2 linked regions of the Nitrobacter winogradskyi Nb-255 genome follow. The main gene of each other region encodes a partner of the protein of the gene in region 2 in a complex. Links are inferred from orthologs where the notes say so. Each region holds a gene or a part of one and is shown on either strand. Other genes may lie near its edges. The genes, in order: dnaG and NWI_RS10495.

What was found.
Region 1: the proteins of NWI_RS10495 (region 2) and dnaG are in contact, whole or in part, in a crystal structure (PDB 2R6A), measured with the Geobacillus stearothermophilus proteins. The link is inferred for Nitrobacter winogradskyi Nb-255 from one-to-one orthologs. Residues at the interface, in WP_033016901.1 of Geobacillus stearothermophilus: Ser13, Glu15, Ala16, Gln18, Glu91, Leu92, Asp94, Ala95, Val96, Pro97, Thr98, Ala99, Ala100, Asn101, Tyr104, Tyr105, Ile108; in WP_049624496.1 of Geobacillus stearothermophilus: Lys456, Leu457, Leu458, Pro459, Ala460, Asn463, Ala464, Leu467, Leu535, Leu536, Ile537, Ala538, Gln544, Glu545, Asp548, Tyr549, His552.

What each region holds. Positions count from the first base shown.
Region 1 is NC_007406.1:2,663,471-2,679,147, forward strand. The notes cover bases 114-3,074. They hold dnaG (DNA primase), read right to left. Parts: upstream 2,566-3,074; coding sequence 661-2,565; downstream 114-660. Other genes in these bases: NWI_RS12710 (chlorite dismutase family protein), read left to right, coding at 2,699-3,074. In the rest of the region: more of NWI_RS12710, read left to right, coding at 3,075-3,250; NWI_RS12715 (N-formylglutamate amidohydrolase), read left to right, coding at 3,247-4,047; NWI_RS17110 (DUF3309 family protein), read right to left, coding at 4,236-4,400; NWI_RS12720 (GatB/YqeY domain-containing protein), read right to left, coding at 4,639-5,094; carA (glutamine-hydrolyzing carbamoyl-phosphate synthase small subunit), read left to right, coding at 5,248-6,438; NWI_RS12730 (Dps family protein), read right to left, coding at 6,523-7,059; NWI_RS12735 (class I SAM-dependent methyltransferase), read left to right, coding at 7,242-7,967; carB (carbamoyl-phosphate synthase large subunit), read left to right, coding at 9,032-12,496; transcription elongation factor GreA, read left to right, coding at 12,950-13,426; NWI_RS12765 (DoxX family protein), read left to right, coding at 13,593-13,991; NWI_RS12770 (Lrp/AsnC family transcriptional regulator), read right to left, coding at 14,009-14,488; NWI_RS12775 (hypothetical protein), read right to left, coding at 14,558-14,836; trxB (thioredoxin-disulfide reductase), read left to right, coding at 14,839-15,677. UniProt on the Escherichia coli protein: RNA polymerase that catalyzes the synthesis of short RNA molecules used as primers for DNA polymerase during DNA replication.
Region 2 is NC_007406.1:2,195,704-2,211,313, forward strand. The notes cover bases 6,099-8,992. They hold NWI_RS10495 (replicative DNA helicase), read left to right. Parts: upstream 6,099-6,747; coding sequence 6,748-8,238; downstream 8,239-8,992. Other genes in these bases: NWI_RS10490 (SAM-dependent methyltransferase), read left to right, coding at 6,099-6,468; alr (alanine racemase), read left to right, coding at 8,306-8,992. In the rest of the region: NWI_RS10460 (aspartate carbamoyltransferase catalytic subunit), read left to right, coding at 1-105; NWI_RS10465 (dihydroorotase), read left to right, coding at 184-1,485; glycerol-3-phosphate 1-O-acyltransferase PlsY, read left to right, coding at 1,738-2,328; DNA-processing protein DprA, read left to right, coding at 2,359-3,477; NWI_RS16490 (hypothetical protein), read right to left, coding at 3,607-4,884; more of NWI_RS10490, read left to right, coding at 5,224-6,098; more of alr, read left to right, coding at 8,993-9,493; DNA repair protein RadA, read left to right, coding at 9,504-10,964; NWI_RS10510 (CvpA family protein), read left to right, coding at 11,169-11,801; purF (amidophosphoribosyltransferase), read left to right, coding at 11,861-13,375; NWI_RS10520 (GNAT family N-acetyltransferase), read right to left, coding at 13,404-13,937; NWI_RS10525 (SDR family NAD(P)-dependent oxidoreductase), read left to right, coding at 13,987-14,739; NWI_RS17960 (hypothetical protein), read left to right, coding at 14,886-15,059; ribosome biogenesis GTPase Der, read right to left, coding at 15,241-15,610. UniProt on the Escherichia coli protein: The main replicative DNA helicase, it participates in initiation and elongation during chromosome replication. Travels ahead of the DNA replisome, separating dsDNA into templates for DNA synthesis.

The sequences.
Region 1 (15,677 bases), 460 kb from region 2 along the record:
CGTTGGACTACGTGTCGGATGACCTAGGATATTTTCGCTTCTGATTGAATCAGAAGCGAGTTCTAGATTATTGTTTTGACGCGTTTTCTTCACGCGAACCGGTATCCACTTCGCTCGAAAACGCTATAGCCTGCCAGCCCTTGACTTTCAATTAACCCTGTTTGCCGCCTAACCCCGGATTTGGCGAGTCTTTATCACAGTTCCGAGCGTCACCATCCCCGCATCATTTTGTTATTTCAAGGTTCCGCGCGACGCCCCATCCGCGCAGGCGGCGTTCCCTGACCGGCGGTTCGGCGAAATCCGGCTCCTGGAGTATTTCCTAAGTAAGAAGCGCGGCTGATGATACAAGCCGGTCCGCCGCAACTGCGACGAAAACGGCGCAGATGCTCGGCCTTTTGTTTCCCGCAGGCTCAAATGACGCCAAGCGGCTGCTTTTACTAAGTATTTCCAGTCTTTTCGCGGAGCGATGACCCGGTTTCGTGCGCCGGGAGCGTCGATCGCAAGGCACCAGCCAATTCGTGAGACGGCCGGATGAAGGCGACCCCATCCCGCGGCCCGATCAACGGTGGAAACGGAACTTGGCCCAGCGCCTGCCAAGGAGTGGTCATCCCCATAGCTCGCTCGCCATGAAAGTCGTCATGATCGGGTGTCCTGGGCTGCTCATGCGGCAAGATGCATCGTCCCCCCCTTGGGAGCCCAGACGCGAATGATGTCTTCCGCCCACTCCGATAAAGCCACTCCCTCGGCGCTGATGGCTTCCTGCTCGGCGTGACCTTCCCGAACCAGATTCAGCAGCCGCGCGACAGCCGTTTCGTCGCCCTCCCCGGCGTCGAGCCTGGCCCGCTCGATGTCCTCTTCCAGTTGATGCCAAAGCAGGATCCTGATGAAGTGGTCCAGGCACCCTGAGACAAAATCAGACGGCGGATCGTTCTTCAGGACCGGAAAGCGCTCGAACAGCCGGTGCCCGCGCGGTTTTCCCGCTCCCGCGTCTCCGTGAACGGTTTGCAGCGTTTCGTAAAATTCGTGATCCAGTCTCTCCCAGATCACCGAGACCGACAGCTTCGCTTCCGTCACCAACAACTGAAAAAGATGCGATAAAAATTGATCAAAGGCATCAGGAAACTGGAGGCGCAGAACGACATCCCGCTTATCCTCGAGCAATTCAGGATATTGGACCAGCATTCCGAGAAGCACCTTTTGCAGCCCCGAACGCTGATCCTCGCCGCGAATCCTGAGTTCGTTTCGAACAAATTTGGAGCCTGCTTCCTTCTGATTGCGGGACGGCCCTCGATTGACCTGCCAGAAAAGGTTGGCAAGCTGCATCCGTGACGTTCTGAAGAACGCCGTGTTGACGGCCGGATCCTGGATCGTCCGGACCAGAGCATAGAGCCTCTGCTCAAGCGCGGCCTGCTTGTCAGGCGTCCGCACGTCCTGACCATCGGTCTCGCGCTGCCAGAGCACATCCCAGAGCGGCAAGGAGCCCGACAGAACGTTTCGGAAAGCCTCGACCCCCTTTTCCCGGATCAGGTCGTCGGGGTCTTTCTGTTCGTCCATGAACACGAAGCGGAAGGTTTTTCCGACACGAAGCAAGGGCAGGATGCGGTCGATGGATCGATAAGCGGCAGCGACGCCCGCGCGATCGGAATCGAAGCAGACCACGGGCTCGGGAGACAGCCGCCACAAGGTGGCGATCTGCTCTTCCGTGAAAGCGGTGCCCATGGTGGCGACCACGGCCTTGATCCCCGCCTGATAGACCGCGATGGCGTCCATGTAGCCTTCGACGGCGACGACCGAATTGGCCTCGTGCGCCGGCTGGCGAGCGCGGTGAAAGTTGAAAACCACCGATCCCTTGTGAAAGATCGGGGTCTCCGGTGAATTCAGGTACTTGGGCTGAACGTCCTTCCTGAGGGCTCGCCCACCGAAACCTACGAGACGGCCGCGCTGGTCATGGATCGGAATCATGATCCGGTCGCGGAAGCGATCATAAGGAACGGGAATGTCGTCTCCGGCGATCAGCAGGCCGGCCTCGATCATGTCCGCGACCGGGACGCCTTTCGATCCCAGATATTCCTTCAATGCGAAGCGATCGGCGGTGGCGTAGCCGATCCGGAACTCGACGATGCTGGACGGGACGATGGCGCGGTCCGACAGGTAGCCGCGCGCCTGCGCTCCGACGCGCGAGGCAAGGTTCTGCTCGAAATATTTGGCCGCGAGTTCCATCACCTCGAACAGGGATTTCCGGCGCTGCTCCCGCTGCTCGTCCTCACGCGAGTTGCGCGGAAGCGGCAGCCCCGCCATCGCCGCAAGCCGCTCGACCGCTTCGGGAAAGGAAACGCCCTCTGTCTCCATCACGAAGTCAAAGATGTTGCCATGCTTGCCGGTGGAGAAGTCGTGATAGAACTGCTTCTGGTCGTTCACGGTGAACGAGGGCGTCTTTTCCTGCTGGAACGGCGACAGCCCCTTGAATTCGCGCCCTGCCCGCTTCAGCTTCACCCGCCGGCCGACAACTTCCGAAACCGGAAGGCGGGCCTTGACCTCATCAATAAAGCTGGGCGGAAACCTCATGCGCCGTCTCACTCAATCCAGGCGGCGGGTATAACTGCCTGCCGAATCAGCTAGGCACTTCATATTAATGTACTCTATATGTTCCGAGACATATCCCCTACTTCCGTAGTTGTCCACAGGCACCAGAAGTGAAATGACGTTCACAGTCTTCACCGGCGGCGACAGCGGCGCCTGGAGCATCCTGTCCGTCGCTCCCGTCATCGGCGAGAGCCTCATGGCGGCGTCTCATCTGGCGATCGCGCCAAGCCTGTCGCTGGGCGACACCTCCGCGACAACACCGTGGCAGCTTCGCGGCGTCGCCAGTCACGCGCGCTATGTCGAACGCGCCGAGAAGATTGCGCTAACCTCGGTGCAGGCCGGGCTGGGACGCAACGAGGCGACCCGCGCGGCGCTGATTCCCATCAGGAAGTCGGCCGCATGGTGGGAGATGACGCAGGATGAACGTCGAGCCATCTTCGAGGATAAGTCGCATCATATCGCCGCCAGTCTCAAATATCTGCCCGCCATCGCGCGACAGCTCTATCATTGCCGCGATATCGGCGAGCCCTTCGATTTCCTGACATGGTTCGAATACGCACCTGAACACGCCACGATGTTCGAAGATCTCGTCGGCGTCCTGCGCGCGACCGAAGAGTGGACTTATGTGGAGCGCGAGGTCGATATTCGATTGGCGCGCGCGATATGACAGCCCCTGATGCGCAGCCGGCCATCATCGCCCTGCATGAACCGCCCGTCATCGAGCGCAATGTCTCCGGCCTCTCGCCCTTCCTGTTCACCTGCGACCACTATGGGCGCCTGATTCCGGACGCGCTCGGCGATCTCGGTCTGCCGGAAAGCGAGCGGCGGCGGCATATCGCATGGGATATCGGAATCGCCGGCGTTGCCGAACGGCTTTCCGCGGCTCTGGGCGCGCATCTGATCGCGCAACGCTACTCGCGGCTGGTGATCGACTGCAATCGGCCGCCGCACGCCGCAAGTTCGATTCCGGCGCTCAGCGAAGCCACGGTCATTCCGGGAAACGAACGCCTTTCGCAAAGCGAAGCTGACGCGAGGCGGCACGCGATCTTTGAGCCCTATCATCGCCGGATCAAGGAGAGGATCGACGAGCGGCTGGCCAGGAGCCGTCCCACTATTCTGGTTTCGCTGCACAGCTTCACGCCGGTTTACGCCGGGGTCGCACGGCCGTGGCATGTCGGCACGCTGTATCACCGCAGCACGGAGTTGCCGCCGCTATTGCTTTCGCTGCTGCGCGCCGAGGGCGACCTCGTGGTCGGCGACAATGAACCCTATGCGGTGAGTGATTTAACCGACTACACCATTCCGGTGCATGGCGAGGCGCGCGGACTGATGAACAGCGGCATCGAAATCCGGCAAGATCTGATCGGTGACGACGCCGGGCAAGTTGCATGGGCGGATCGGCTGGCGCGCGCTCTGCGCGAGGTCGAGGCGACGCTGATCGCCTCGCAATCATCTTGTGCCTAAAAGTTCAGTCCGTTTTCGTTACCGTCTGAGGCTGATTCAACCACGTTGAATTCAGTCTCAGACGGAGTTCTCCTCGATTTTCGAAGCCGGTTGTCGTGGTCCCGTTATAGCGTTTTCGAGCGAAGTGGATGACCTGTTCGCGTGAAGAAGTAGAGCTTCGCTTCTGATTCATCAGGAGCGAGAGGGCTCTAGATACGTCCCATCAGGATCAGGATCAGGAGGATGACGATCACCAGCCCGAGGCCGCCGCCGCCGTAATAGCCCGTTCCGTAAAACGGCCCCCCGCCGACGCCGCTGAATCCGCCCAGCAACGCGATAATGAGAATGATCAGAATGATTGTGCCGATGCTCATCTCGTTCCTCGCTTAAGTTCAGTCGTCCATGAAAATGGCGAGGAGGATGATCAACGGAATCGGAATTCCCCGATAGTCAAAGCAAAGTCCGCGTCCGAAGCCCGTCCGCCTCCTGTTTACTGAGGCGATAACGCAAGCGCTCGCGCGTCGTTCCCGTGCAGGAACCGAGGTATTTCTTCGGGGGACTGGAACTCATTCAGTTGTGGACAGGATTGCAGGAACCGCGTCCGGGGTGAAGCTAACCCGTCAGCGCGGCCTTCACTACGCCGCTGGCCTTGCCGAAATCCATCTGACCGGCGTATCTGGCTTTCAGCGCGCCGATCACCTTGCCCATGTCCTTGATGCCGCTCGCGCCGGTGTCGGCAATGATGGCGGCGACGGCCGCCTTTACGTCTTCGTCGGACATCTGCTTCGGCAGATAGGTCGAAATGACGGCGATCTCGGCGCGCTCCTGCGCCGCCAGCTCCTCGCGGCCGCCCTTTTCGTAAAGCTCCACCGACTCCTGCCGCTGCTTGATCATCTTCTGCAACAGGCCGAGCAGGTCGCCGTCCGAGAGCGGCGGTTTGCCCTGCCCGCGCGCCTCGATATCGGCGTTCTTGATGGTGGAGTTGACCATGCGCAGCGTGGACAGCCTGCGCTCGTCCCTGGCCTTCATCGCCTCCTTGACGGCGTTGTTGATGTCATCGCGCAGCATCGGAAAGCCTCCCCCTAGCGGTGCCGGACACCGCCAAATCACGCATCGTTACGTTGCGTCGTTACGTTGCGTCGAAAGCAGATGTAGGCCGCGCCGGGGCGCGAGACAACCGGCGTTTGACGCGGTGCGGGAGGGGAGCTATGTCATGCGCTCATGACCTCATCGGAAAACGCTTCAGCCTGGCCGGACCTCAAGCCGACGGCGCTTCTCGTGCTGGCCGACGGCACCGTCATCGAGGGCTTCGGCCTCGGAGCCGAGGGTCAGGCGGTCGGGGAAGTCTGCTTCAACACCGCGATGACCGGCTACCAGGAAATCCTCACCGATCCCTCCTATGCCGGGCAGCTCATCACCTTCACTTTCCCGCATATCGGCAACGTCGGCACCAACGACGAGGACATCGAAACGGTGAACATGGCGGCGACGCCGGGCGCGCGCGGCGTCATCCTGCGCAGCGCTATCACCTCGCCCTCGAACTACCGCGCGGCCAGGCACCTCGATGCGTGGCTGAGGGCGCGCGGCATCATCGGCATCTCGGGCATCGACACCCGCGCGCTGACCGCGCTGATCCGCACCAAAGGCATGCCCAACGCGGTGATCGCCCACGCGAAGGACGGGCATTTCGACCTTTATGGATTGAAAAAGGAGGCGCGCGAGTGGCCCGGCCTCGAGGGCATGGATCTCGTGCCGATGGTGACATCGAGCCAGCGCTACACCTGGGACGAGACGCCGTGGGAGTGGGACAAAGGCTTCGGCCGGCAGGACAGGCCCGAGTTCAACGTCGTCGCCGTCGACTACGGCATCAAGCGCAACATCCTGCGCCTGCTCGCCGGCGAAGGCTGCAAGATCACCGTGGTGCCGGCGGCCACGTCGGCGGAAGACATCCTGGCGATGAAGCCGGACGGCATATTCCTGTCGAACGGCCCCGGCGACCCGGCGGAGACCGGCAAGTACGCCGTGCCGATGATCCGCAAGGTGATCGAGTCGGGCACGCCGACCTTCGGCATCTGCCTGGGTCACCAGATGCTCGGCCTCGCCGTGGGCGCGAAAACCAAAAAAATGCATCAAGGTCACCACGGCGCCAATCATCCGGTCAGGAATGAGACCACCGGCAAGGTGGAGATCACCTCCATGAATCACGGTTTCGCGGTGGACGAGACCACGCTGCCGAAGGGCGCGAAACAAACCCACGTATCGCTGTTCGACGGCTCCAATTGCGGCATTGAACTCGAAGGCAGGCCGGTGTTCTCCGTCCAATATCATCCGGAGGCCTCGCCGGGACCGCGCGACTCGCATTATCTGTTCAGGCGCTTCGCGGACCTGATGCGCGAGAACAAGCGGGCCTGAGAGCGGCCCAGAGCAGGTTTGCTTAGACGGAATCAGCACCCGCCATGCCCGGCTTTATGCTGGCCATGACTGATCCCAGAAGCGTCACGCCTCGTTGTCGCCTTCCTGCCGACTGGCCTCGAACAGGAACCAGACGCGCCGCTCGGTCGCGTCGATGAAATTCTCGATCAGGCTTGCGGTCGCAACGTCCTCGTACTTGTCGCAGATATCATGGGCCTTGCGCATGGCCGCGGCGACTTTCTTGTTGTCGTTCATCAGTTCGCGCAGCATTTCCCGCGGCGGCACAAAACTCTCGTCGTTGTCTTCCAGGGTCTGAAGCTTGGCGATCTGGCCGATCGAGCGCAACGTGGTGCCGCCGATCTTGCGAACCCGCTCCGCGATCTCATCGGTCGTGCCGAATATCTGTTCCGATTGCTCGTCGAGCAGCAGATGGTAGTCGCGGAAATGGCGGCCGCTGACATGCCAATGGAAGTTCTTGGTCTTCAGGTAAAGCGCGAAGGTGTCGGCGAGGATCGTGTTCATGGCCGTCGAAATCTTGCTGACGCCTTCCTCGGAAAGATCGGTCGGCGTGTCGAGCTCCGGGTTCACTTTCCGCAAGGCGGAACTTTTGGCTTGGGTCACGATGCACACTCCTGCTATGAAAAACCGCTACAAGCTGACGTCACAAGCTGACGATGGGACAATTCCGCTGCGCGGCCGAAAGCCCGTTTCGACCTCGGAAAACGCGCTCCACGACAAGTTCGCTAACGCCTGATTCCGCGAGCGGTTCCGGGCGTGGAACACAAAGGTTGCCTGGGCCGTCCATGGATGACTGGATCGCTTTTTACGACTCCGCCCACACCATCTACGTCAGCAAGCTGCATCGCGACGCTCATTTCCGGACCATCGCCCGGAACATCGTCAGCTATATTCCTTCGCGGGATTCCGTCGTCCTCGACTATGCTTGCGGCGAGGCGCTTTCCGCGGAAACGGTGGCCGATGCGTGCGGCCGGCTGATTCTCACGGAGCCCGCGCCCGGCGTTCGCGGCCGGCTGGTGACGAGGTTCACGCCCAACACAAAAATCGATGTGCGCTCGCTGGATGAACTCAGACACATGGATGAGGAATCCATTGATCTGGCGGTGATGAACTCGGTCGCGCAATATATGACGCCGGACGAACTCGATGCCGGCTTCGCCGTCGTCCGCCGCTTGCTCAAGCCGACCGGCCTGCTGGTGCTGGGCGATATCCCGCAGCCGCACATCGGGTTGGCCGGCGACGTGATCGCACTGCTTGGCTTCGCGGCAAAGCATGGCTTCGTGAAGGACGCCCTGCGCGGGCTGGTCCGCACGGCGATGTCCGATTACCCGCAGCTCCGCCTAAGGATCGGGCTGCAACGCTACAGCGAGGCCGAGATGCTGGCCAAGCTCGCCGCCGCAGGAATGACGGCGATCCGGGCGCCGGTCAATATCGGCCACAACGCTTCGCGAATGACGTTCCTCGCCGGGAGGCCCGTCAAGGCCGACCGCGGCGCGACCGCCGCGCGATAGACGTGCCCAGAGCATTTTCGCTTCTGATTGAATCAGAAGCGAAGCTCTGGATTGTAGTTCTGACGCGTTTTTTTCACGCGAACCGGTGTCCACTTCGCTCGAAAACGCTATAGCCGGGATTAACGTTAAGCCACGGTAAGACTCGCCGCCAGACGATTATTGCAGAATATTACTGGCGGCCCGGTGGCGGAAGTTCGACGCGGGAGCTGTGCAAAGCTTTTTATCCTGGTTCAAGTCCAGGCTGGGCCTCCAACTTTTCTTCACGGTTCATGAAAATCCGACGTGCCCCCCGGCCAGGGCATGTTTCTCCGCGACGGGAAAAAGCCCCGACCGCGCGCTTCAAGTTCTTACTTACCAGCGATGCCCGTGCCGATGATGCAGACGGTGGCGGGGACGCCATAACGGTGATGCCTGTAAAATCGCGGCGCACCAGGGCCGAGTTCTCGGCCCGGCGTAGCCGCCGCGGCTCCGCGTTTCCTAACGCGACGCGAGGGCGAGCGCGCCTTCCGGGAAATCCGCGCCAACGCCAAACCCGATCCAATCAGGCCAGATCCAATCAATGGGGAATGCGCGCTCCCGGCACGCGTTTGCGGCCGTGAGGAATGGAGCGGATTCGATGAATCGAACATCGGTCTGCGACCTGGAAGCCGCTGCTTTGCCACTAAGCTAAATCCGCGCAGGGGCTCATTAGCATATCACCACCCCTCATGCGCCTGAAACCCGTGATTAACCTTACAATGCACGATCACTCCCTTTAGCGGTACCCTGAGCTTTCCGGTTTCAACGGACCGCAATAGCCGGTTGATCGGCAGCCTGAAGGTCTTTTCCGCCTTCGAAATCTGGTCTATAGCGTTTTCGAGCGAAGTGGATGACCTGTTCGCGTGAAGAAAACGCGTCAAATCAAGCTCTGAGAGCCTCGCTTCTGATTCCATCAGAAACAAAAAGGCTGTAAAGACACCTCGCGCGCGAAGATCGCGCTCTTGTTCAAGGGACGCGCGGCTCGCGCGTCCTTTTTTTGTGCCCGATTTTCACCCTTTTGTGCCGATCTTCACCCCTGGAACTTGATGCCTAAACGCACCGACATTTCGACCATTCTCATCATCGGCGCCGGTCCGATCGTCATCGGACAGGCCTGTGAGTTCGACTATTCCGGCACCCAGGCGGTAAAGGCGCTCAAGGAAGAGGGTTACAGGGTTGTCCTGGTCAACTCCAACCCCGCCACGATCATGACCGACCCCGACCTGGCGGACGCCACCTATATCGAGCCGATCACCCCGGAAATCGTCGGTAAGATCATCGAAAAGGAGCGTCACGTCGTTCCCGGCGGTTTCGCGCTGCTGCCGACCATGGGCGGCCAGACCGCGCTGAACTGCGCGCTATCGTTGCGCCGGCAGGGTACGCTGGAGGATTTCGACGTCGAAATGATCGGCGCGACGGCGGACGCCATCGACAAGGCGGAAGACCGGCAACTGTTCCGCGAGGCCATGACCAGGATCGGCCTGGAGACGCCGAAATCGCGGCTTGCCAATGCGTCCGCGATGAAAAAGGCCGATCGCGACGCCTACCTAGCCGAGAAGGAAAAACTCTCGGGCGACGCGCTGGCCGAACTCGAGCGGCAATGGACGCTTGGCGAGGGCGAGCGGCGCAAGCGCTACCAGCAGCAGGCGATGGCCGAAGCGCTGATGGCGCTGTCCGAGATCGGCCTGCCGGCGATCATTCGCCCCTCCTTCACCATGGGGGGCACGGGCGGCGGCATCGCCTATACGCGCGACGAATTCCTCGACATCATCGAACGCGGCCTGGATGCCTCGCCGACCAACGAAGTGCTGATCGAAGAAAGCGTGCTCGGCTGGAAAGAGTACGAGATGGAGGTTGTCCGCGACAAGAAGGACAACTGCATCATCATCTGCTCGATCGAGAATCTCGATCCGATGGGCGTGCACACCGGCGACTCCATCACGGTGGCGCCGGCGCTGACGCTGACCGACAAGGAATACCAGGTCATGCGCGACGCCTCGCTGGCGGTGTTGCGCGAGATCGGCGTCGAGACCGGCGGCTCCAACGTGCAGTTCGGCGTCGATCCTGTCAGCGGACGCATGGTCATCATCGAGATGAACCCGCGGGTGTCGCGATCCTCGGCGCTGGCGTCAAAGGCGACCGGCTTCCCCATCGCCAAGGTCGCGGCGAAACTCGCGGTCGGCTACACGCTCGACGAGATCGCCAACGACATCACCGGCGGCGCGACGCCGGCATCGTTCGAACCCAGCATCGACTACGTCGTCACCAAGATTCCGCGTTTCGCGTTCGAGAAGTTTCCCGGCGCCTCGACCACGCTCACCACCTCGATGAAATCGGTCGGCGAAGTGATGGCGATCGGTCGCACGTTTCAGGAAAGCCTCCAGAAGGCGCTGCGCGGACTGGAGATCGGCCTCACCGGCCTCGATGAAATCGATATCGATGGCATGGGCAGGGGCGACGACAAGAACGCCATCCGCGCCGCGCTGGGCACGCCGACCCCTAGCCGCCTGCTGCAACTCGCGCAGGCGATGCGGCTCGGCTGGACCGACGAGGAAATCTTCAGCTCCTGCAAGATCGACCCCTGGTTCCTCGCCGAACTGCGCGGCATCGTCGAGATGGAGAACAAGGTCCGCTCCCACGGCCTGCCGGGTAACGCCTTCGGGATGCGTACGCTCAAGGCGATGGGTTTCTCGGACGCGCGGCTCGCGGTGCTCTCCGGCAGGACCGAGGCGGAAGTCAAAGCGCTTCGCCGCACCCTCGGCGTGCGCCCGGTCTACAAGCGCATCGACACCTGCGCGGCGGAATTCGCCTCGCCGACCGCTTACATGTACTCAACCTATGAAGCGCCGTTCGCGGGCGAGGCTGCCGACGAAAGCGCACCGTCGGACAAGACGAAGGTCGTTATCCTCGGCGGCGGCCCCAATCGCATCGGCCAGGGAATCGAGTTCGACTATTGCTGCTGCCATGCCTGCTTCGCACTGTCGGACGCTGGCTTCGAGACCATCATGGTCAACTGCAACCCCGAAACGGTCTCGACCGACTACGATACCGCCGACCGGCTCTACTTCGAACCGCTGACGGCCGAGGACGTGCTGGAGATCATCGACACCGAGCGGCAGAACGGCACGTTGCACGGCGTGATCGTGCAGTTCGGCGGCCAGACGCCGTTGAAACTTGCCCACGCCCTGGAAGCGGCCGATGTGCCGATCCTCGGCACTTCGCCCGAGGCCATCGACCTCGCGGAAGACCGCGACCGGTTCAAGCGCATTCTAGACCGGCTCAAACTGAAGCAGCCGAAGAACGGCATCGCCTATTCGGTGGAGCAGGCGCGACTGGTGGCCGCCGATCTCGGCCTGCCGCTGGTGGTGCGCCCTTCCTATGTGCTGGGCGGCCGCGCCATGCAGATCATCCGCGAGGAAAGCCAGCTCGGTGACTATCTGCTCGAAACCCTGCCCGAACTGGTGCCGGCCGACGTCAAGGCCCGCTATCCGAACGACAAGACCGGCCAGATCAACACCGTGCTCGGCACCAACCCGCTGCTGTTCGATCGCTATCTCTCCGACGCCACGGAGATCGACGTCGATTGCCTCGGCGACGGCAAGGACACTTACGTCGTCGGCATCATGGAGCATATCGAGGAGGCCGGCATCCACTCCGGCGACTCCGCCTGCTCGCTGCCGCCGCGTTCGCTCGACGCGGCCACGATCGCCGAACTGGAGCGGCAGACCCGCGAACTCGCGCTCGGTCTTGATGTCGTTGGCTTGATGAACGTGCAATACGCCATCAAGGACGGCGAGATCTACGTGCTGGAAGTCAATCCCCGCGCCTCGCGCACGGTGCCGTTCGTCGCCAAGGTGATCGGCCTTCCCGTCGCCAAGATCGCGGCGCGGATCATGGCCGGCGAGAAGCTCGCGGGCTTCGAGCTCAAGCCGCAACGGCTCGATCATGTCGGCGTCAAGGAATCCGTCTTCCCCTTCGCGCGCTTTCCGGGCGTCGACACCGTGCTCGGCCCGGAAATGAAATCGACCGGCGAGGTGATGGGCATCGACCGCTCCTTCGAGATCGCCTTCGCCAAGAGCCAGCTTGGCGGCGGCACGCATCTCCCGCGCAAGGGCACGGTGTTCGTCTCGGTCCGAGAGACCGACAAGATGCGCATCCTCGCGACGGTGAAGCTGCTGGCGTCTGTCGGCTTCAGGGTGATTGCGACGTCGGGAACACAACGCTACCTGACCGACAGCGGCGTTTCGGCCGAAAAGATCAACAAGGTTCTGGAGGGCCGCCCGCACATCGTGGACGCCATCACCAACGGCGAGGTGCAACTGGTGTTCAACACCACCGACGGGCCCCAGGCGCTGGCTGACAGCCGCTCGCTGCGGCGCGCCGCCCTCTTGCATAAAGTGCCGTACTACACCACTCTTTCGGGAGCCGTCGCCGCCGCGCAGGGTATCCGCGCCTATCTGGGCGGAGATCTTGAGGTGCGCACCTTGCAGAGTTATTTTTCCGAGACATAGTGTAAGGCTTCAATCGGGCCTGATCGGCCCATAATCGGTCTGTGGGAACCCTGACGAAGCGGAACCTGCCGGCTGCGGAGATTTTTTTGCCCGGCCGAGGCCGGTCGGTTACTGTAGCGGTCGAGACGGACGCTCATTGCGCATAGCGTTTTCGAGCGAAGTGGAAACCGGTTCGCGTGAAGAAAACGCGCCAAACAATCCAGAGCTTTCGCTTCTGATTAAATCAGCAGCGAAGCCCTCTGGGACGAGCCTGAAGCGATCTTCTGAGATCGCACTGGAATCTATAGAGTTTCGAACGCCCTTGATTCCGGATTCACACCAAAGAAGCCGCAAAGATAGGCGAGCGTCGGAATCGAATGTGAGGCGAATGCGGATTTCGCGGGCCGGACTCCGGACGGAAAGCCGCTTCGCGCAACGCGGCAGCGCTGCCGATGAAGCGAAGGACGAAGTGAGATGGTCGAGAAGGTTCCGATGACCCGAGGCGGGCACGCCGCCCTCGCAGACGAACTGAAGAAGCGCCAGTCGGTGGACCGGCCGCGCATCATCGAGCAAATCGCCGAGGCGCGAGCGCATGGCGACCTTTCGGAGAATGCGGAATATCACGCCGCGAAAGAAGAGCAGTCGCACAATGAGGGCCGCATCGCCGAGCTCGAGGACAAGCTGGCGCGCGCCGACATCATCGACGTCAGCAAGCTTTCCGGCGACACCATCAAGTTCGGCGCCACCGTCACGCTGATCGACGAGGACACCGACAAGAAGGCGGTGTGGCAGATCGTCGGCGAGGCCGAAGCCGACGCCAAGCAGGGCCGCATTTCAATCACCTCGCCGCTGGCGCGCGCCCTGATCGGCAAGAAGAAAGGCTCCTCCGTCGAAGTGGTCGCGCCCGGCGGCGCCAAGGCCTATGAGATCGCGAAGGTCGAATGGCGATAGCGCAGGATTGATTATGGTCTCCGCGCTGTTGTCGCGAATCCTAGCGGATTCCTAATGTTCCGAGTCCGGAACAATTCGACGGCGTAGGTGTTAGATATCGCCGGCCCTCGCCAGCGCGTGGCCGGCGCCGTTTTTCTGCGATGCCGCCAATCGGGGGAGCCACGTCATGGATCAAGTTTTCACCAAATGGCAGCCGATCGTCCTCAGTCTGCTTCGGTTCATGAGCGGACTTCTGCTCATGCAGCACGGCACCGCCAAGCTCCTGGGATTTCCGTCGCTGCCGATGTTCGCGGATCTTCAGGTGGCGTCGCTGGTCGGGGTTGCCGGAATCATCGAACTGGTCGGCGGCGGGCTGCTGGTCGTCGGATTGTTCACGCGGGCCGCGGCGTTCATTACATCAGGCATGACGGCGGTCGCCTATTTCCTGGTCCATGCCCCCAAGACCTTCATGCCCATCGCCAATGGCGGTGAACTGGCGGCGCTGTATTGTTTTGTTTTCTTCTACCTGGTGTTCGCCGGCGGTGGCCCGATCAGCCTCGATAAGGTGCTTTTCAACAGGAGTTGAAACCGATCCGGCCTTGTTCAGCCCGGCATCTTCAGCTCCAAGGGCACCGCAGGGGCGTATTTGGAACTGTGAAGCACCAGCGAGGTCCGCACGTTCCGTACATGCGGCGCCGCGGTGAGATGCGCGACGAAATCCTGAAATGTGGCCATGTCGGGCGCCACGCATTTCAGGATGAAGTCCACCTCGCCCGACAGCATCCAGCACTCACGCACGAGCGGCTCACCGCGCACGAACTCCTCGAACGCGCGCAAGTCGGCATCCGCCTGACTGGACAGATGCACCGATGCAAAAACCGTAACCTCGAAACCGAGCCGCTGCGGATCGAGCAGCCCGCGGTATCCCTGAATATAGCCCTCTTCCTCCAGCGTCCGGACCCGGCGCAGGCACGGCGGCGGCGAAATGCCGACCCGTTTCGCCAGTTCGACGTTGGTGATCCGGCCATCGGCCTGAATCTCGCTGAGGATTTTAAGGTCGATCTGGTCCAGACTCTTCGTCACGCCATCCAAATCCCGGCAGCCGGCCCATTGCATCCCCGGCAAGCCCCTCATTAACGCAGGTCGGGTGGCCTACGCAATTTTATTACGCCAATCCGCGCTTTCGCCTTTATAGCGTTTTCGAGCGAAGTGGATACCGCGGTTCGCGTGAAGAAAACGCGGCAGGTTCTTTTCCGAAAACCGGTCTCCACTTTCGGGATCATGCTGCGGAGGAATTTTTCCGGCGGAGGGTTGCATTTTTCGCATGGCGAGGCAGATATGCATAACGTCATTCAGACGCTCCATGTCATCGCTTCCCTGCCGCCCGTTCGCCATGCGGCCGGAGGCCGATTTCCACCAGAGGTCCGCCATCCATGCCTGCCCCCATCCACGCCAAGGTTGTCATCATCGGCTCCGGTCCGGCGGGCTATACGGCGGCGATCTACGCGGCGCGCGCCATGCTGGAGCCAGTGCTGATCCAGGGTATCCAGCCGGGCGGCCAGCTCACCATCACCACCGACGTTGAAAATTACCCCGGCTTCGCCGACGTGATCCAGGGGCCGTGGCTGATGGAGCAGATGGAGAAGCAGGCGGCGCATGTCGGCACCCGGATCGTAACCGACACGGTGAATTCTCTGGATGTGTCGCAACGGCCGTTCCGCCTGACCTGCGACAGCGGCGAGGTTTATCTTGCCGAAACCGTGATTCTCGCCACGGGCGCGCAGGCGCGCTGGCTGGGGTTGCCATCCGAGGACACATTCAAGGGATTCGGTGTCTCTGCGTGCGCGACCTGCGACGGCTTCTTCTATCGCGGTAAAAACGTGATCGTGATCGGCGGCGGCAACACAGCCGTCGAGGAAGCGCTCTTCCTGACCAATTTTGCCTCGCAGGTCACCCTTGTGCATCGCCGCGATCACTTCCGCGCCGAACGCATCCTGCAGGATCGCGCCTTCAAGCATCCCAAGATCAAGGTGATCTGGGACAGCGCCATCGATGAAATCTGCGGCAGCGAGGATCCGCCCAAGGTCACCCATGTGCGGCTGAAGAACGTCAAGAGCGGCGAACTCACCGAGGTCGAGGCCGATGGCGTATTCATTGCGATCGGCCACGCGCCGGCGACCGAACTGGTGACAGGCAAGGTCAAGCTGAAGCCATCAGGCTACGTCGAAGTCGCGCCGAACTCGACGGCGACGTCCGTGCCGGGACTGTTCGC
Region 2 (15,610 bases):
GTCGCGGACGGCACGCAGTCGCTGATCCGCGAGCAGGTGGAAATGGGCGTGGCGGTGCGGATGGCGGTGCTGGAAGCGCTGGCGAGGAACCTGCCGAATGCATGAACCCGAGCCCTCCCACCGATTTGCACGGCGAGCATTGTCACGCGCGATGTTAGCGAACAGTTCGCAAAGGTGCGGCATATGCTGAGCGGCCATCGCCCGATCCTGCTCGCCAATGCCCGCATTGTCGATCCCGCGCGCGATCTCGACGGCCCCGGCGACGTGCTCATCGCCGATGGGGTTATTCGCGATGCGCGGCACGGCATCGGCGCGGCGGGCGCGCCCGAAGGCACCGACATCATCAACTGCGCCGGCATGATCGTCACGCCGGGCCTGATCGACATCCGCGCCTTCGTCGGCGAACCGGGCGCGGGCCATCGCGAAACCTTCGCATCGGCAAGCTGCGCCGCCGCCGCCGGCGGGATCACCACCATTGTCTGCCAGCCTGACACCTCGCCGGTGATCGACAATTCTGCCACCGTCGATTTCGTGCTGCGCCGCGCGCGGGATACCGCGATCGTCAACATTCATCCGATGGCGGCGCTGACCAAGGGTCTTGCCGGCAAGGAGATGACCGAGTTCGGCCTCCTGAAGGAAGCGGGCGCGGTCGCCTTCACCGACGGCGCCCGCAGCGTGATGAACGCGCAGGTGATGCGCCGCGCCCTCACCTATGCCCGCGACTTCGACGCGCTGATCGTCCATCATACCGAGGATGCTCATCTCGTCGGCGACGGCGTCATGAACGAGGGCGAACTGTCTTCCCGCCTCGGATTGACGGGTGTTCCGGCGACCGCGGAAGCGGTGATGCTGGAGCGCGACATGCGGCTCGTCGGGCTGACCGGCGGCCGTTACCACGCGGCGTCCCTGACCTGCGCGGAATCGCTCGATATCCTCATGCGAGCGCGCGACGCCGGGCTCCCGGTCAGCGCATCCGCATCGATCAATCATCTGACGCTGAATGAGAACGATATCGGTCCGTACCGGACGTTTCTGAAATTGTCGCCGCCGCTGCGCGGCGAGGACGACCGACGCGCGCTGGTCGCAGCGCTGGCGTCGGGCCTGATCGATGTGGTGATGTCCGACCATAACCCGCAGGACGTGGAAACCAAGCGGCTGCCGTTCGCGGAAGCCGCCGCAGGCGCGATCGGGCTGGAGACCATGCTGACGGCCGCGCTGCGGCTCGTGCACAACGCGGAACTCGACTTCAAGACGCTGATCCGGGCGATGTCGACGCGGCCCGCGGAGCTGCTGGGTTTGCCGGGCGGATCGCTGCGACCGGGCGCGCCCGCCGATGTCATCGTGATCGATCCTGACGTGCCATGGATTCTCGATCCCGCCGATCTCAAATCGCAATGCAAGAATACGCCATTCGACGAATCCCGGTTCTCGGGTCGGGTTGTTCGGACGATCGTCGGCGGACGCACGGTTTTCGAGCACGCCTGACGCGACAGGTTTTGATCGAAAGAAAATTCCATTATCTCGAAAATATCCGTTAATAATCAAAACCATAGGGCCTTCGCCTCCGATACCGTCAGAAGAAGGTCCGGTCATGGATGCAATTTTTGAAAGTTTGTCGTTCGCGTAGATCTTTGCAGTCGAATGTTGATGCCCGCGACGGTGTGAATATCTGCCGTGGCGTGACCATGCCGATCTATGGTTTACATCGACGGCATTTGGCATTCGGAGCCCTTTTCGATGTTTCCTAACGGCCTGATCGCTTTCGCCTTCGGCTACCTGCTCGGCTCCATCCCGTTCGGTATGATCCTGACGCGGATCGCGGGCACACAGGATTTGCGCTCGATCGGTTCGGGCAATATCGGCGCGACCAACGTTCTTCGTACCGGACGCAGGGGGCTCGCGGCGGCGACGCTTCTGGGCGATATGCTGAAAGGCACGGCCGCCGTCGTGATCGCATTGCTCCTCTCCGGACCGGGCGCTGCGATGGCTGCGACGCTTGGGGCATTCCTCGGCCATCTGTTTCCGGTGTGGCTCAAGTTCCGCGGCGGCAAGGGCGTTGCGACATATATCGGCGTGCTGCTCGGCCTGTTCTGGCCGGCGGCGCTGGCCTTTTGCGCGATCTGGCTGCTCGTCGCCTTCACGACGCGCTACTCATCGCTGTCGGCGCTACTCGCCAGCCTCACAACGCCATTGCTGTTGTGGGGTTTCGGGCATCCACAATTCGCGTTGCTGTTTGCGGTGCTGACCGTGCTGTTATGGTTCAAGCACCGCGAAAACATCCGGCGCCTTTTTGCCGGAAGCGAAGGCAGGATCGGCGCGAAAGCGTAAAACGCGTCGGTATCCGGCTGAGGGGGCGGCGTGAACATCCGGGATCCAGACAGACGGCTGAGCGAAGCGCAGCGGACCGACTGGCTGCGGCTGATCCGGTCCGATAATGTCGGGCCGCGAACCTTTCGTTCGCTCGTGAACCACTTCGGCAGCGCCAGCGAGGCGCTCGTCCGCCTACCCGATCTGGCGCGGCGTGGCGGCGCTTCCCGCCCCAGCCGGCTTTGCACGGAAGCCGAGGCGCGGAACGAACTGGCGGCCGCGCGGCGGATCGGCGTCAGCCTGCTGGCGCCGGGAGAGGCCGGCTATCCCCCGCACCTTGCAACGATCGACGACGCCCCGCCGCTGCTTGGCGCGCGCGGCAACCTCGATGTCATGGAGCGTCCCATGATCGCCATCGTCGGTTCACGCAACGCATCGGGCGCCGGTCACAAGTTCGCGCAAACGCTGGCGCATGATCTCGGTGATACCGGTTTCGTCATCGTATCGGGGCTGGCGCGCGGCATCGATCAGGCGGCGCATCGCGCCAGCGTGGCGCGCGGCACCGTCGCGGTGCTTGCCGGTGGCCACGACCGCATCTATCCATTGGAACATGAGGATCTGCTGGCAGCCGTATTGGAAAGCGGCGGCGCGATTTCTGAGATGCCGATGGGGCATGTCCCGCGGGCCCGCGATTTCCCGCGGCGCAACCGCCTGATCTCGGGCGCCGCGATCGGCGTTGTCGTGGTCGAGGCGGCGCATCGTTCCGGCTCTCTGATCACCGCCCGCATGGCCGCCGAGCAGGGCCGCGAGGTTTTCGCCGTGCCGGGCTCACCGCTCGATCCGCGCGCCACCGGCACCAATGATCTCATCAAGCAGGGCGCGACGCTGATCACCGAGGCAGCCGACGTCATTAATGCTGTCCGGCCGATTATAAGACGGCCGGTTGATCTGCCCGCCGAAGAACCGGAGCCCGGCGAGCCCTGGACCGAAGAGCCCGCCGCAAGCGACCGTGCGCGGATCATCGCCTTGCTCGGTCCGGCGCCGATCGGACTTGACGATCTGATTCGGATGGCGAATGCCCCGCCGGCCGTCGTGCGCACGGTCCTGCTTGAACTGGAACTGGCCGGACGGCTGGAGCGCCATGGCGGCGGCCTGGTATCAATGATGTGACCGCGATCTGACGGGCTGTCCGCTCCGATTCGAAGTTGCAGCGATCAAGCAGAGCGTTTTCAAGCGAAGTGGGCACCTGTTCGCGTGAAGAAAACGCGTCAAATCAAAACCTGAGAGCCTCGAAGGCGGCTACCGGTCGGGAGCCGGTGGCGGCGTGGGCGACGAAGCGGCGGGCTCCGTCGACGGCGGAGTGTTGCCCTCGCCGGCCTTCGGTGCGGGCGTCACCGCTGGAATGGGGTCGGCGCGAAGCGGCGCGGCTTTCGGTTCGCCCGAGGTCGGAGCGTCGGCCGGGATGCTGTCGGGCTTGCCGCTTCCCGCCGCGCCGGACTTTCCGGCTTCGGATTTATCAACGCCGGGTTTGCCCTCGGCTCCGTCCTTGCCAATGTCGGGCTTGTCATTCCCGGATGGAGCAGGATCAGGTTTCGGCGCGGGCGTCACCGCGGGAACGGGATCGGCACGTAGAGGCACGGTTTTCGGTTCACCGGAAGTCGCGGCATCGGCCGGCGTGGCGTCGGGCTTGTCGCTTCCCGCCGCATTGGATTTTTCTGTTTCAGGTTTGTCGGCTGTTCCGTCTTTGCCGACGCCGGGTTTGTCACTCGCGGATGACGCAGAATCAGGTTTCGGCGTCTCGGAATCGACCGCCTTCGGATTTGCGGCCCGCCCCGAAGCAGACTGTTTCCCGTCGGCTTCGTCCTTGGCGGATTCCTGTTTTGGCGCTTCGTCCTTCGCCGCCTTGTCTTCGGCCGCATCTTCCTTGGCGGGCCCTGCGTTGGAAGCTGCTCCCTTGGCGGTTTTTCCCTGAGCTGCTTCTTCCTTGACGGCTTCGTTTTCCTTGGGCGGCGTCGCGCCGGACGGTTCGGTCTTCGCCGTCTCGGGCTTCGCAGCGGCGTCGGACGGAGACGCGCCCTGCCCCGCCGCACCGGCTTTCGCCGCCTCTTCCGGGCTCTGCTTGCCGGGCTTTCTCTTGTTCGCGGGCGTCCGCCGGTCCCTGCTCCCCTGAGCCTCGTTCTGCGGCGCGGCAGCCTCAGGAGGCTGAGTCGCCTGCGGAAGCGGTTTCCTGCCCTGTCGTTCCGTCTGTCTTGGTTCCGTTCTCAGATCACCCGGATGTGACTTCGGCGGCTCGACGCGACGGCGCTGATCGGTCGCGCCGTTGGAGATCAAATAAGCACTCAACATCCCGGCCATGTCGGGGCCGGTGGTGTAATGCTGACGCAAAAATCCCGGCAGCGATCCGGGAGGCACCGTCCTGAGCAGTCCCCGAGCCCCTTTGTGGCAGGCTGCGCAGTTCCCGGAGAAAATCTGGGCAGCCGATTTTCCCGCGTCGAGATTTTTCGCTCCCGCGCCACCTGCCGCGAAAACAACGGTCACGAGCATCACCGTCGCTAGGCTGAGCGCTCGGCTCGACATTCTCATCCTCCGGGTGCGGAAACTGCGCTGCCATCGCAGCGGCCACGTTTTAGCTCATTACGCCGCGAATGGAAGCGCCGAGATAGACGCAGAGTACATCGCATCTTCATTTCGGATATCGACGTTGCGGTCAGAGCACTGGTGAAGCCGACCATGCGACACTACATTCTCATGGAACTTGGACACCATTCCCGGAGTTACGGCGGCCAGAGTCTTTTTCAACTGCGTTGAACCAGACACGTCGCTTAACTTTTGTTTGAGCATGATCTCATCCGAAAGCCGGTTTCCACTTTTCGGGATCATGCTCTAGCGCGCGTCCTCGTGTTGATGGTGGTTTCGATGGACCGTGTATTACGGTTTTTTCTGAACCAGTTTGTCCGGCGCGGCTCGATCACATTCGTAACCGCGAGCGGCCTGACCTTTACCTGCGGCGACGGCACCGGCGAACCTGTTCGGGTGCGGCTGACGACGAGCGAAGTCGCGCGCCAGCTTCTGCTCGATCCTGAAATGTCCTTCGGCGAGACCTATACCGACGGCACGTTGCTGATCGAACGGGGATCAATCGCGGACCTCCTGACGGTAATCCTCGACCAGCCCGACGTCATGCCCCGCTGGGGGAAGTTGCAGTGGTGGCTCCGCTATCTCGTCCGCAACATCCAGCAGTTCAACCCACGCGGGCGGTCAAGGGATAACGTCGCGCGCCATTATGACCTCGACGGCAGGCTTTATTCGCTGTTCCTCGATGCGGACCAACAATACAGTTGCGCGTATTTTGAAACCCCCGACACGACGCTGGACGACGCCCAGCTTGCAAAGAAACGGCATATCGCCGCCAAGCTTCTGCTCGAACGCGATCACAGCGTCCTTGATATAGGTTCGGGCTGGGGCGGCCTCGGCCTGTATCTCGCTGAAATGACCGGGGCCAACCTCACCGGCATTACGCTATCAACTGAACAGTTTCAGGTGTCCAACGCCCGCGCGGTGGAGAAAAAGCTGACGCGGTCGGCGAAGTTTCTGCTCCAGGATTATCGCGACATTCCCGGACCGTTCGATCGCATCGTATCCGTCGGAATGTTCGAGCACGTCGGCGTCGACCACTACGATACCTTTTTCAAGCGCTGCGCCGGGCTGCTCGAACCTGACGGCGTCATGCTGCTGCATTCGATCGGCCGTTCGGAAGGTCCGGGCATCACCAATCCCTGGATCGCGAAATACATCTTCCCCGGCGGCTACATCCCCGCGCTGTCGGAAGTCCTGCCGGCCATCGAAGGCGCCGGACTGCTGGTCTGCGACATCGAAGTCCTGCGTCTGCACTATGCGGAAACGCTGAAGGCATGGCGGGAGCGCTTCATGGCGCGACGCGAGGAAGCGGTGCGGCTATATGACGAGCGGTTCGCGCGGATGTGGGAATTTTATCTGGCGGCATCGGAAATGTCGTTCCGGAAGCAGAATCTGATGAATTTCCAGATTCAGATCACGAAACGGCAAGGCATCGTGCCTGTAACGCGCGACTACATCCAGCGCGGGGAAGCAAAGCTGCGCGGTCTGGAGCAAAAACACCGGCCCCGGCTTCAAATCGCGTGAGAATGATGCATGATCAACAGCAGCTTATGCTTCCTGCATCGCGGCTCGACAATGAGTCGCGGAGAAGGTTCAGCCGGCAGTCAAGTTCGTTGCGTTATCGACTCGAGTTTCATTTAAGGTCATGTGGGAATCGGGCATAAGGGGCATGACCTTGCTTCCGCCGTCCGCCGGCGCGGCGCTTTATGCGGGGCCCATATCCCGCAAATATAGCGGGGCCGTATCCCGCAAAAATAGCGGGGCTCGTATCCCGCAAATGATAAAGGTCAGAATCCGAAAGCCATGGCTGATTCGAACATCCTGAAGCTTGCGCCTGATGCGACGACGCCAGCCTATCGCACCCCGCCGCATAATCTCGAAGCGGAGCGCGACCTTCTCGGCGCCATTCTCGTCAACAACGACGCATTCTACAGGGTGTCCGATTTCCTCGAGCCGAAGCACTTCTTCTACCCGGTGCATCGGACCATCTTCGAGACCGCGGGCAGCCTGATCCGCAGCGGCAAGATCGCGACGCCCGTCACGGTCAAGACCTTCATTCCCGCTGACACCGACATCGGCGGAATGACCGCAAGCCAGTACCTCGCCCGGCTGGCGGCGGAAGCCACCACGATCATCAACGCCCTGCACTACGGACGCACGATCTATGAGCAGGCGCTGCGCCGCGACCTGATCCACATCGGCGAGGACATGGTCAACGTCGCCTATGACGCGCCGGTCGATTTCGCGCCCAAGGCGCAGATTGAGGATGCCGAGCGCCGGCTCTACGAACTCGCCGAATCCGGCGGCTATGAAGGCGGCTTCCAGAAATTTTCCCAGGCGATGAAGACCGCGCTCGACATGGCGGCCAACGCCTATCGCCGCGACGGGAAGCTGTCCGGCATCGCGACGGGATTGCGTGACCTCGACTCGCGAATGGGAGGGTTGCAGCCGTCCGATCTGATCATCGTGGCGGGACGGCCGGGCATGGGCAAGACGGCGCTCGCCACCAACATCGCCTACAACATCGCCAAGGCCTATCAGGCGGAGCTTCAGCCCGACGGCACGATGAAGACCGTCAATGGCGGGATCGTTGGCTTCTTCTCCTGCGAAATGTCGGCCGAGCAACTGGCGACGCGTATTCTCGCCGAGCAGACCAGCATCGCTTCCAGCAATATCCGACGCGGCGGCATCACCGAAAGCGACTTCGAGAAGATCCGCGATCACACCATCGAGCTGGAGCACCTGCCGCTCTTCGTCGACGAGACCGGCGGCCTGTCGATTTCGCAGTTGACGGCGCGCGCCCGCCGCCTGAAGCGCCAGAAGGGGCTCGACGTGCTGATCGTCGACTACATCCAGCTTCTGCTGGGCAGCGGCAAGCGCAGCGACAACCGCGTGCAGGAAGTCACCGAGATCACAACCAGCCTGAAAGCATTGGCGAAAGAACTGAACGTTCCGATCCTCGCGCTGTCGCAACTGTCGCGTCAGGTCGAAAGCCGTGACGACAAGCGCCCGCAACTTTCAGACCTTCGCGAATCCGGTTCGATCGAGCAGGACGCCGATGTCGTGATGTTCGTCTTCCGGGAGGAATACTATCTCCAGAACAAGGAGCCGCGCGCGGGCACGCCGGAGCACGAGAAATGGCAGCTCGATATGTCGCTGGTGCACGGCAAGGCCGAAGTCATCATCGGCAAGCAGCGTCACGGGCCGACCGGCACCGTCGAACTGCAGTTCGAGGGACAGTTCACGCGCTTCAGCGATCTCGCACATGAAGGCCACCTGCCGGAGCGGATCTAGCTTACAGACCTTCCAGGCAGACCGCTCGCGCGGTTGAACCGCCGTGCAGCCGGGCGTAGCATGTAGCATGAATCTCGTGCCCGATTCTAAAGTGAGCGGCGAGCCGGCCGATGCCGGCGCGGCTATTGCGGCAGCCGCGGCAATCGGCACCCTCACGGTCGATCTCGACGCTATCGTCGCCAACTGGCGCAAGCTGGAAAAAACCGCCGTGCCCGCCGAGTGCGCGGGGGTGATCAAGGCTGACGCTTACGGCTGTGGCGCCCGGCCCGTGGCGCGCGCGCTGAGCGCCGCCGGATGCAGGACGTTTTTTGTCGCCACGCTCGATGAGGCGCGGGTGGTTCGCGCCGCCGCTTCCACCGCCGACATCTATGTACTGGACGGATTCTTTCAGAATTGCGGTGACGCCTTCGCGACAATCAATTGCCGGCCCGTGATCGGCGATCTCAATGAACTTGCGGAATGGGACGTATTTTGCCGGCGCACCGGCTGGGCGGGTGGCGCGGCCATCCACATCGACACCGGAATGAACCGCCTGGGTCTCACCCTGGATGAGGCGCAAGGCATCCTTCCAAGGATCAATGCCGGCGATCATGGTGTCACGCTGGTGATGAGTCACCTGGCCTGCGCGGAAAGCCTCCACCATCCGCTCAACGCTAGTCAGGTCGCGGCGTTTCGGGAGATCGCCAGGCAGTTTTCCGGGGTTCCGGCCTCATTGGCGAACTCGTCCGGCATTTTTCTCGGGGCCCAGTATCAGTTCGACCTGGTGCGTCCGGGCGCCGCGCTCTATGGCGTCAACCCCACGCCGGAAGCCGCCAATCCGATGCAGCCGGTCATCGAATTGAAGGCACGGATCATCCAGACCCGCTCGATCGACAGAGGCGAAAGCGTCGGCTACGGCGCGACCTGGACCGCGCGGCGGCCGACGCGGCTTGCCGTCGTCTCGGCGGGATACGCCGACGGCTATTTCCGCGCCGGCGGTAGCAATGACGGCACGCGCGGAGCCGAGGTCGTTGTCGCCGGAACGCGATGCCCGGTGGCGGGCCGAATTTCCATGGACCTGCTGGCGGTCGACATCACCGACCTGCCGGCCCATGCCGGAGTCCGGCGTGGTCATCTGGCGACGCTGATCGGCGAGGGCATCACCGTGGACGAACTTGCCCACCATTTCGGCACCATTGGTTACGAGGTACTCACCAGCCTCGGCGGCCGCTACCACCGGATCTATAAAGGCGGCCCGGCCGAGCCTCGAACCTGACACCCGATCAATGGCTAAATCCGCCCTCTCCTTCGTCTGCCAGAACTGCGGCGCGGCCTATAACCGCTGGCAGGGAAAGTGTGACGGCTGCGGCGAATGGAATACGCTGGCCGAGGAGGATATCACCGGCGCGACGACGATGCCGGTCAGCGTGCGTTCCAGGCGCAAGGGCCGGCTGTTCACGCTGGAGACGCTGACGGGCAAGACGCAGGACGCGCCGCGCCTCTCCTCCGGCATGGCCGAACTTGATCGCGTGACCGGCGGCGGCTTCGTGCGCGGCTCCGTCCTTCTGGTCGGCGGCGATCCGGGAATTGGCAAATCGACCCTCCTTACGCAAGCGACGAGCCTTTTGGCGCGCTCCGGCCATCGCGCGGTCTATATCTCGGGCGAGGAAGCGGTCGCGCAGGTGCGATTGCGCGCCGAGCGCCTTGGGCTTGCCGACGCGCCGGTGCAACTGGCGGCGGAAACCTCGGTTGAGGATATCGTCGCCACCCTGTCCGAAGGCACGGTGCCGCGTCTCGTGGTGATCGACTCGATCCAGACCATGTGGACCGACACGGTGGAATCCGCGCCGGGAACGGTCACGCAGGTTCGCGCCTCGGCGCAGGCGCTCATTCGTTTCGCCAAAAAATCCGGGGCGGCCCTGATCCTGGTGGGCCATGTCACCAAGGACGGCCAGATCGCCGGCCCCCGCGTGGTCGAGCACATGGTCGACGCCGTGCTGTCGTTCGAAGGTGAAGGCTCGCAGCAATTTCGTATTCTGCGAGCGGTGAAGAACCGGTTCGGTCCCACCGACGAGATCGGCGTCTTCGAGATGACGGGACTGGGCCTGCGCGAGGTCTCCAACCCGTCCGAACTCTTCCTGTCGGAGCGCGACCTCGGCAGTCCGGGCACGGCGGTATTCGCGGGCATCGAGGGCACAAGGCCGGTGCTGGTGGAATTACAGGCGCTGGTGGCGCCGACCTCGCTCGGCACGCCGCGACGCGCGGTCGTCGGCTGGGATTCGAGCCGGCTATCGATGGTGCTGGCGGTTCTCGAAGCGCATTGCGGGGTCAAGCTTTCGGGACACGACGTTTATTTCAATGTAGCGGGCGGTCTGCGCATCAACGAGCCGGCCGCCGATCTTGCCGCGGCCGCGGCGCTGGTGTCATCGCTGACAAACGCCCAGCTCCCGACCGACGCGGTCTATTTCGGCGAGATTTCGCTATCCGGCGCGGTCAGGCCGGTGGCGCAAACCACCGCGCGGCTCAAGGAAGCCGCCAAGCTCGGATTCGGACGTGCCGTGCTGCCGGAATCGGCCCGTGGAGATATCGGCGGCGATGCCGGTCTTTCCCTCGATGCGGTCGCCGGATTGACCACGCTGGTGGCGGATATCGCCGCGCGCGGTCAGGCCCGCCCTGGCAGCCCTGGCAAGCGCACGGACCCGGAGAAAAATGCCACACCCGGCCAAAACCGTCGTCAGGGAGGCTAAAGCGGCGTGACGTTGCGGCCTGCCGCCGCTATACATCCCGCGCCAGCCGCAAGGCTAGAGCATGATCCCGAAAAGTGGAAACCGGTTTTCGGAAAAGATCATGCTCGAATAATACTGCGGATGTATCGTACGATAGCCTGCCCAGGCAGGTAATCAAACGACGATTCGCGGTTTTCGAGATTTACGAGCGGACCTGACCAGCCGATGCCGATAACAATCCTCGACCTCGTTCTGCTCGGCGTGATGCTGATTTCGGGCCTGCTGGCGATGATTCGCGGCTTCATGCGCGAAATCCTGTCGATCGCCTCATGGGGCATCGCCGCGCTGGCCACCCTTTACTCATTCCAGAAGCTCCTGCCGTTCGCGAAGAATTACTTCAACAACGACACGATCGCCGCGGCGGCCGTGATCGGCGGCGTTTTCATCGGCACCCTGATTGTCATTTCCATCCTCACGACACGCATCTCGGACATGGTTCTCGATTCGAGGATCGGCGCGCTCGACCGCACCCTTGGTTTCCTGTTCGGGCTTGCGCGGGGACTGCTCATCGTCGTCGTCGCTTTCCTGTTCTTCACCTGGCTGGTTCCGGACAAGCAGCGGCCGGACTGGGTCACGGGGGCGAAATCGCTCACGGTGCTCAACTCCACCGGCACCTGGCTACAGTCGCTCTTGCCGGACGATCCAGAGAACACCATCTTAAACAAACTCAAGAAGAATAAGCCCGAAGTGGAGCAACCGGATTCGGAACCTGCTGAGTCTCCGGGTTCCGATGGCTATTCCAAACCTGCCCGGGACAGCCTGCAAAAGCTGATCGACGGCAAACCGGCGGAACATTAGTTGGGAGCGCGGACTTGACGTTCACGTCTTACTCAGGTGCCGCCGAAAAGCGAGGCGCAATGGATTGTCAGCAGAGCCTTTCCAGCGACGCCTCCCCCAACGATCCCGACACTGATTTTGATCTTGACGGCGACACGCTGCGCGAGGAGTGCGGCGTGTTCGGCATTTTCGGCCATCCGGAAGCCGCGGCGATCACCGCGCTCGGCCTTCATGCTCTCCAGCACCGCGGCCAGGAAGCAGCGGGAATCGTGACCTTCGACGGCCACCGCTTCCACTCCGAACGCCGGCTCGGGCTTGTCGGCGACGCCTTCTCCCGCCGCGAGGTGATTGAACGTCTTCCCGGCAGCGCCGCTGTCGGCCACACCCGTTATTCCACCACCGGCGGCACCATCCTGCGCAACGTGCAGCCGCTGTTCGCAGAACTTCACGCCGGCGGCTTCGCCGTCGCCCACAACGGCAACCTCACCAACGGACTGACGCTGCGCCGCGAGCTGGTGGGCCGTGGCGCCTTGATGCAATCGACCTCCGATACCGAGGCCATCCTTCATCTGGTCGCGCAGTCGAGGCGCGGTCGTTTCATAGAGCGCTATATCGAAGCGCTCCGGGCCATTGAGGGCGCTTATGCGCTGGTGTCGCTGACCAACAAGAAGCTGGTCGGAGCGCGCGATCCGCGAGGCATCCGTCCGCTCGTGCTCGGCGAACTCGACGGTTGCCCGATCCTTGCCTCGGAAACCTGTGCGCTCGACATCATCGGCGCCAAGTATGTCCGTGACATCGAGCCCGGCGAAGTCATCGTGTTTCACCGCAAGGATGACGTCATTCAAACCGAAATTCACAAGCCCTTTCCTCCGATGCCGCCCAGGCCGTGCATCTTCGAGTATATCTATTTTTCACGGCCGGATTCGATCGTCGCAGGCCGTTCGGTCTATGAAGTCCGCAAGGCGTTCGGCGCGCAACTGGCCCGCGAAAGCCATGTCGATGTCGATGTCGTCGTGCCGGTGCCCGATTCCGGCGTGCCGGCCGCCCTTGGCTACAGTCGTTTCTCCGGGGTGCCCTACGAACTAGGCATCATCAGAAATCACTATGTCGGCCGCACATTCATTCAGCCCGCCCAAAGCGTTCGCGAACTCGGCGTCCGGATGAAACATTCCGCCAACCGCGCCGCGATCGCCGGCAAACGCATCATCCTGATCGACGACTCGCTGGTGCGCGGCACGACTTCGAGAAAGATCGTCCGCATGATGCGCGATGCCGGGGCTACGGAGGTGCATTTCCGCCTCGCCTCGCCTCCGATCATTCATCCCGATTACTACGGCATCGACCTGCCCGACCGGAACGGGCTGTTGGCCGCGACCCACAGCCTCGAAGAGATGCGTGAGATGATCGGCGCGGATTCGCTGGCCTTCCTCTCCATCGACGGCATGTACCGCGCTATGGGCGAACCCGGCCGCGATCCCGCGCATCCGAAATACGCCGACCATTGCTTTACGGGCGCCTATCCGACCAGCCTTACCGACCATACCGACGTCGAACCGCAGCCTCATCAGTTGTCGTTGCTCGCGGAAGCCAGCTGAGCGGAAACGCTCCACGGACGACCTGCGGTCAAAGCTGCCGGACCATGAACGCCGCCGCTTTGCTGTAACCGCGCAGCTTCCGCGCGAGCGTGGAATCGGCACCGATCGCGTCGAGCGGGATTGCGCGGAAGCCGTGTCGCCTCCAGAAACCCGCGGAGCCATTGACGGCGACCAGCGAAACGGTCGCGAGCTTTTCGCTGCCGGCGCGCGCGAGCGCCTGCGAAACCGCCAATGACGCCGCGCCGGTGGCGCGCAGTTGGGGCAGCAATGCGAGGTCATGGAGGTAGTATGTCTCGGGGTCGCCGGGCAACTCGCCGAGCCTTGAATTCAACGCCGGAGGATCCAGCGCCCGCCACGGGTGGCTGATGACATAGCCGCCGATATCGCTGCCCGCGCGGCAGACGAGGCAACCGCCCGCGTAGAGCCGGAGCCGCTCGGCGAAAATCTCCCCGTCCTCCGGAAACGCCGGATGAACTTGACCCGCGATTGCCATGACCCGTGGCAGGTCGGCTGACGACATCGGCCGCCATTGGCCTTTGGCCTCGGCGGATAATTCAGGCATAAGGCGCAAACCTCCGTTCTCGTCACCCCTAGCACGAAGCACCCCTGTCATGACAAAACCGCTCACTTCCCGCGTCGCGCTCGTGACCGGAGCTTCGCGCGGAATCGGCTACGCCACGGCGCGCGCGCTTGCAAAAGCCGGCGCGCATGTGATCGCCGTGGCTCGCACGCAGGGCGGACTCGAAGAGCTTGACGACGACATCCGCGACGGCGGCGGCAGCGCGACGCTGGTGCCGCTCAATCTCTCCGACTTCGACGGGATCGCCCGGCTCGGCGCCGCATTGAACGAGCGCCACGGCAAGCTCGATATTCTCGTCGGCAACGCCGGTATCGCCGGTCCGTCCTCGCCGCTCGGCCACATCGAGATGAAACCATGGCAGGACGTGATGGCGATCAATGTCACCGCGAATTTTCAGTTGATCCGCTGCATGGAGCCGTTGCTGCGGCAGTCGGACGCCGGACGCGCGGTGTTCGTCACCTCCGGCGCCGCCGGCAAGGCCAACGCCTATCGCGGGCCCTACGCGGCCTCGAAGGCCGCGCTGGATACGCTGGTGCGATGCTGGGCGAGCGAAACCGCGACGACCGGAATGCGGGTCAACCTGTTCGATCCCGGGCCGGTCCGGACCCGGCTGCGCGCCATCGTGTTTCCGGGCGAGGATCCCATGACGCTGGACACACCCGAACAAATTGCCGAACTCATCATCCCGATGTGCCTGCCCTCCTGGAGCGAGACCGGAAAACTGTACGACTACAAGAGCCGAAGACTGACAGACTCTCGCGACCGACCGGTTTCGAACCTCTAACAAGAGTTCGGGAACCTTCGCGGAGATATTATCGTTTCCGAGTGATGTGGATACCGGCGCGCGCGAAAAACGCGTCGAAACAACATCTGGAGTTCGCTGTATCCTACCAGGGGTGAAGGGCTTCAGATGGTTCAATCGGTTCGGGAGTGATGATGCAAGCCATAGTGGAACGCGTGATCCGCGCTTTTGCCTTCAAGAATTCGCTATTCAGGGAAAACGTCGGCGATGATCGCCGAACTCCGGCCGAACTGGCCGCCGACTTGCTGGTGAACTACAGAACCCAGCTGATGCGGCGTGCGCAGCCTCCCCAAACTCGCTGACCGGCATCCGGTCCAAGTCACACATCTGACGTCTGAACATCTCAATTCTGCACACCGATGGCTACCAGTCCGCGCCGCTAGAGCATTTTCCGGCGAAGTTGGATACCGGTTCGCCGCAAGAAAATGCGACCAGACAACCATTTCTAGAGCATGGTCCGATTCAACTTGATCGGATCATGCTCTATGACTTGCGCTTGCGCTTATGCGCGAACGGATTGGCTTTTTCGCGAAGCGTGATCCGGATCGGCGTGCCTGCCAGATCAAAGGTCTCACGCAAGCTGTTGACCAGATAGCGCAGATAAGATTCCGGAACGGCATCCGCCCGCGAACAAAACACCACAAAGCTCGGCGGACGCGCCTTGGTCTGCGTTGCGTAGTTGAGCTTCAGCCGACGACCGGAGACCGCGGGCGGCGGACTGGCTGCGACCGCCTGCTGAAACCAGCGATTGAGCAACGCCGTTGCGACACGGCGATTCCATACGGCATAGGCGGTTTGGATCGCGATCATCAGCCTATCAATTCCCTCTCCTGTCAGGCCAGAAATCGCGACC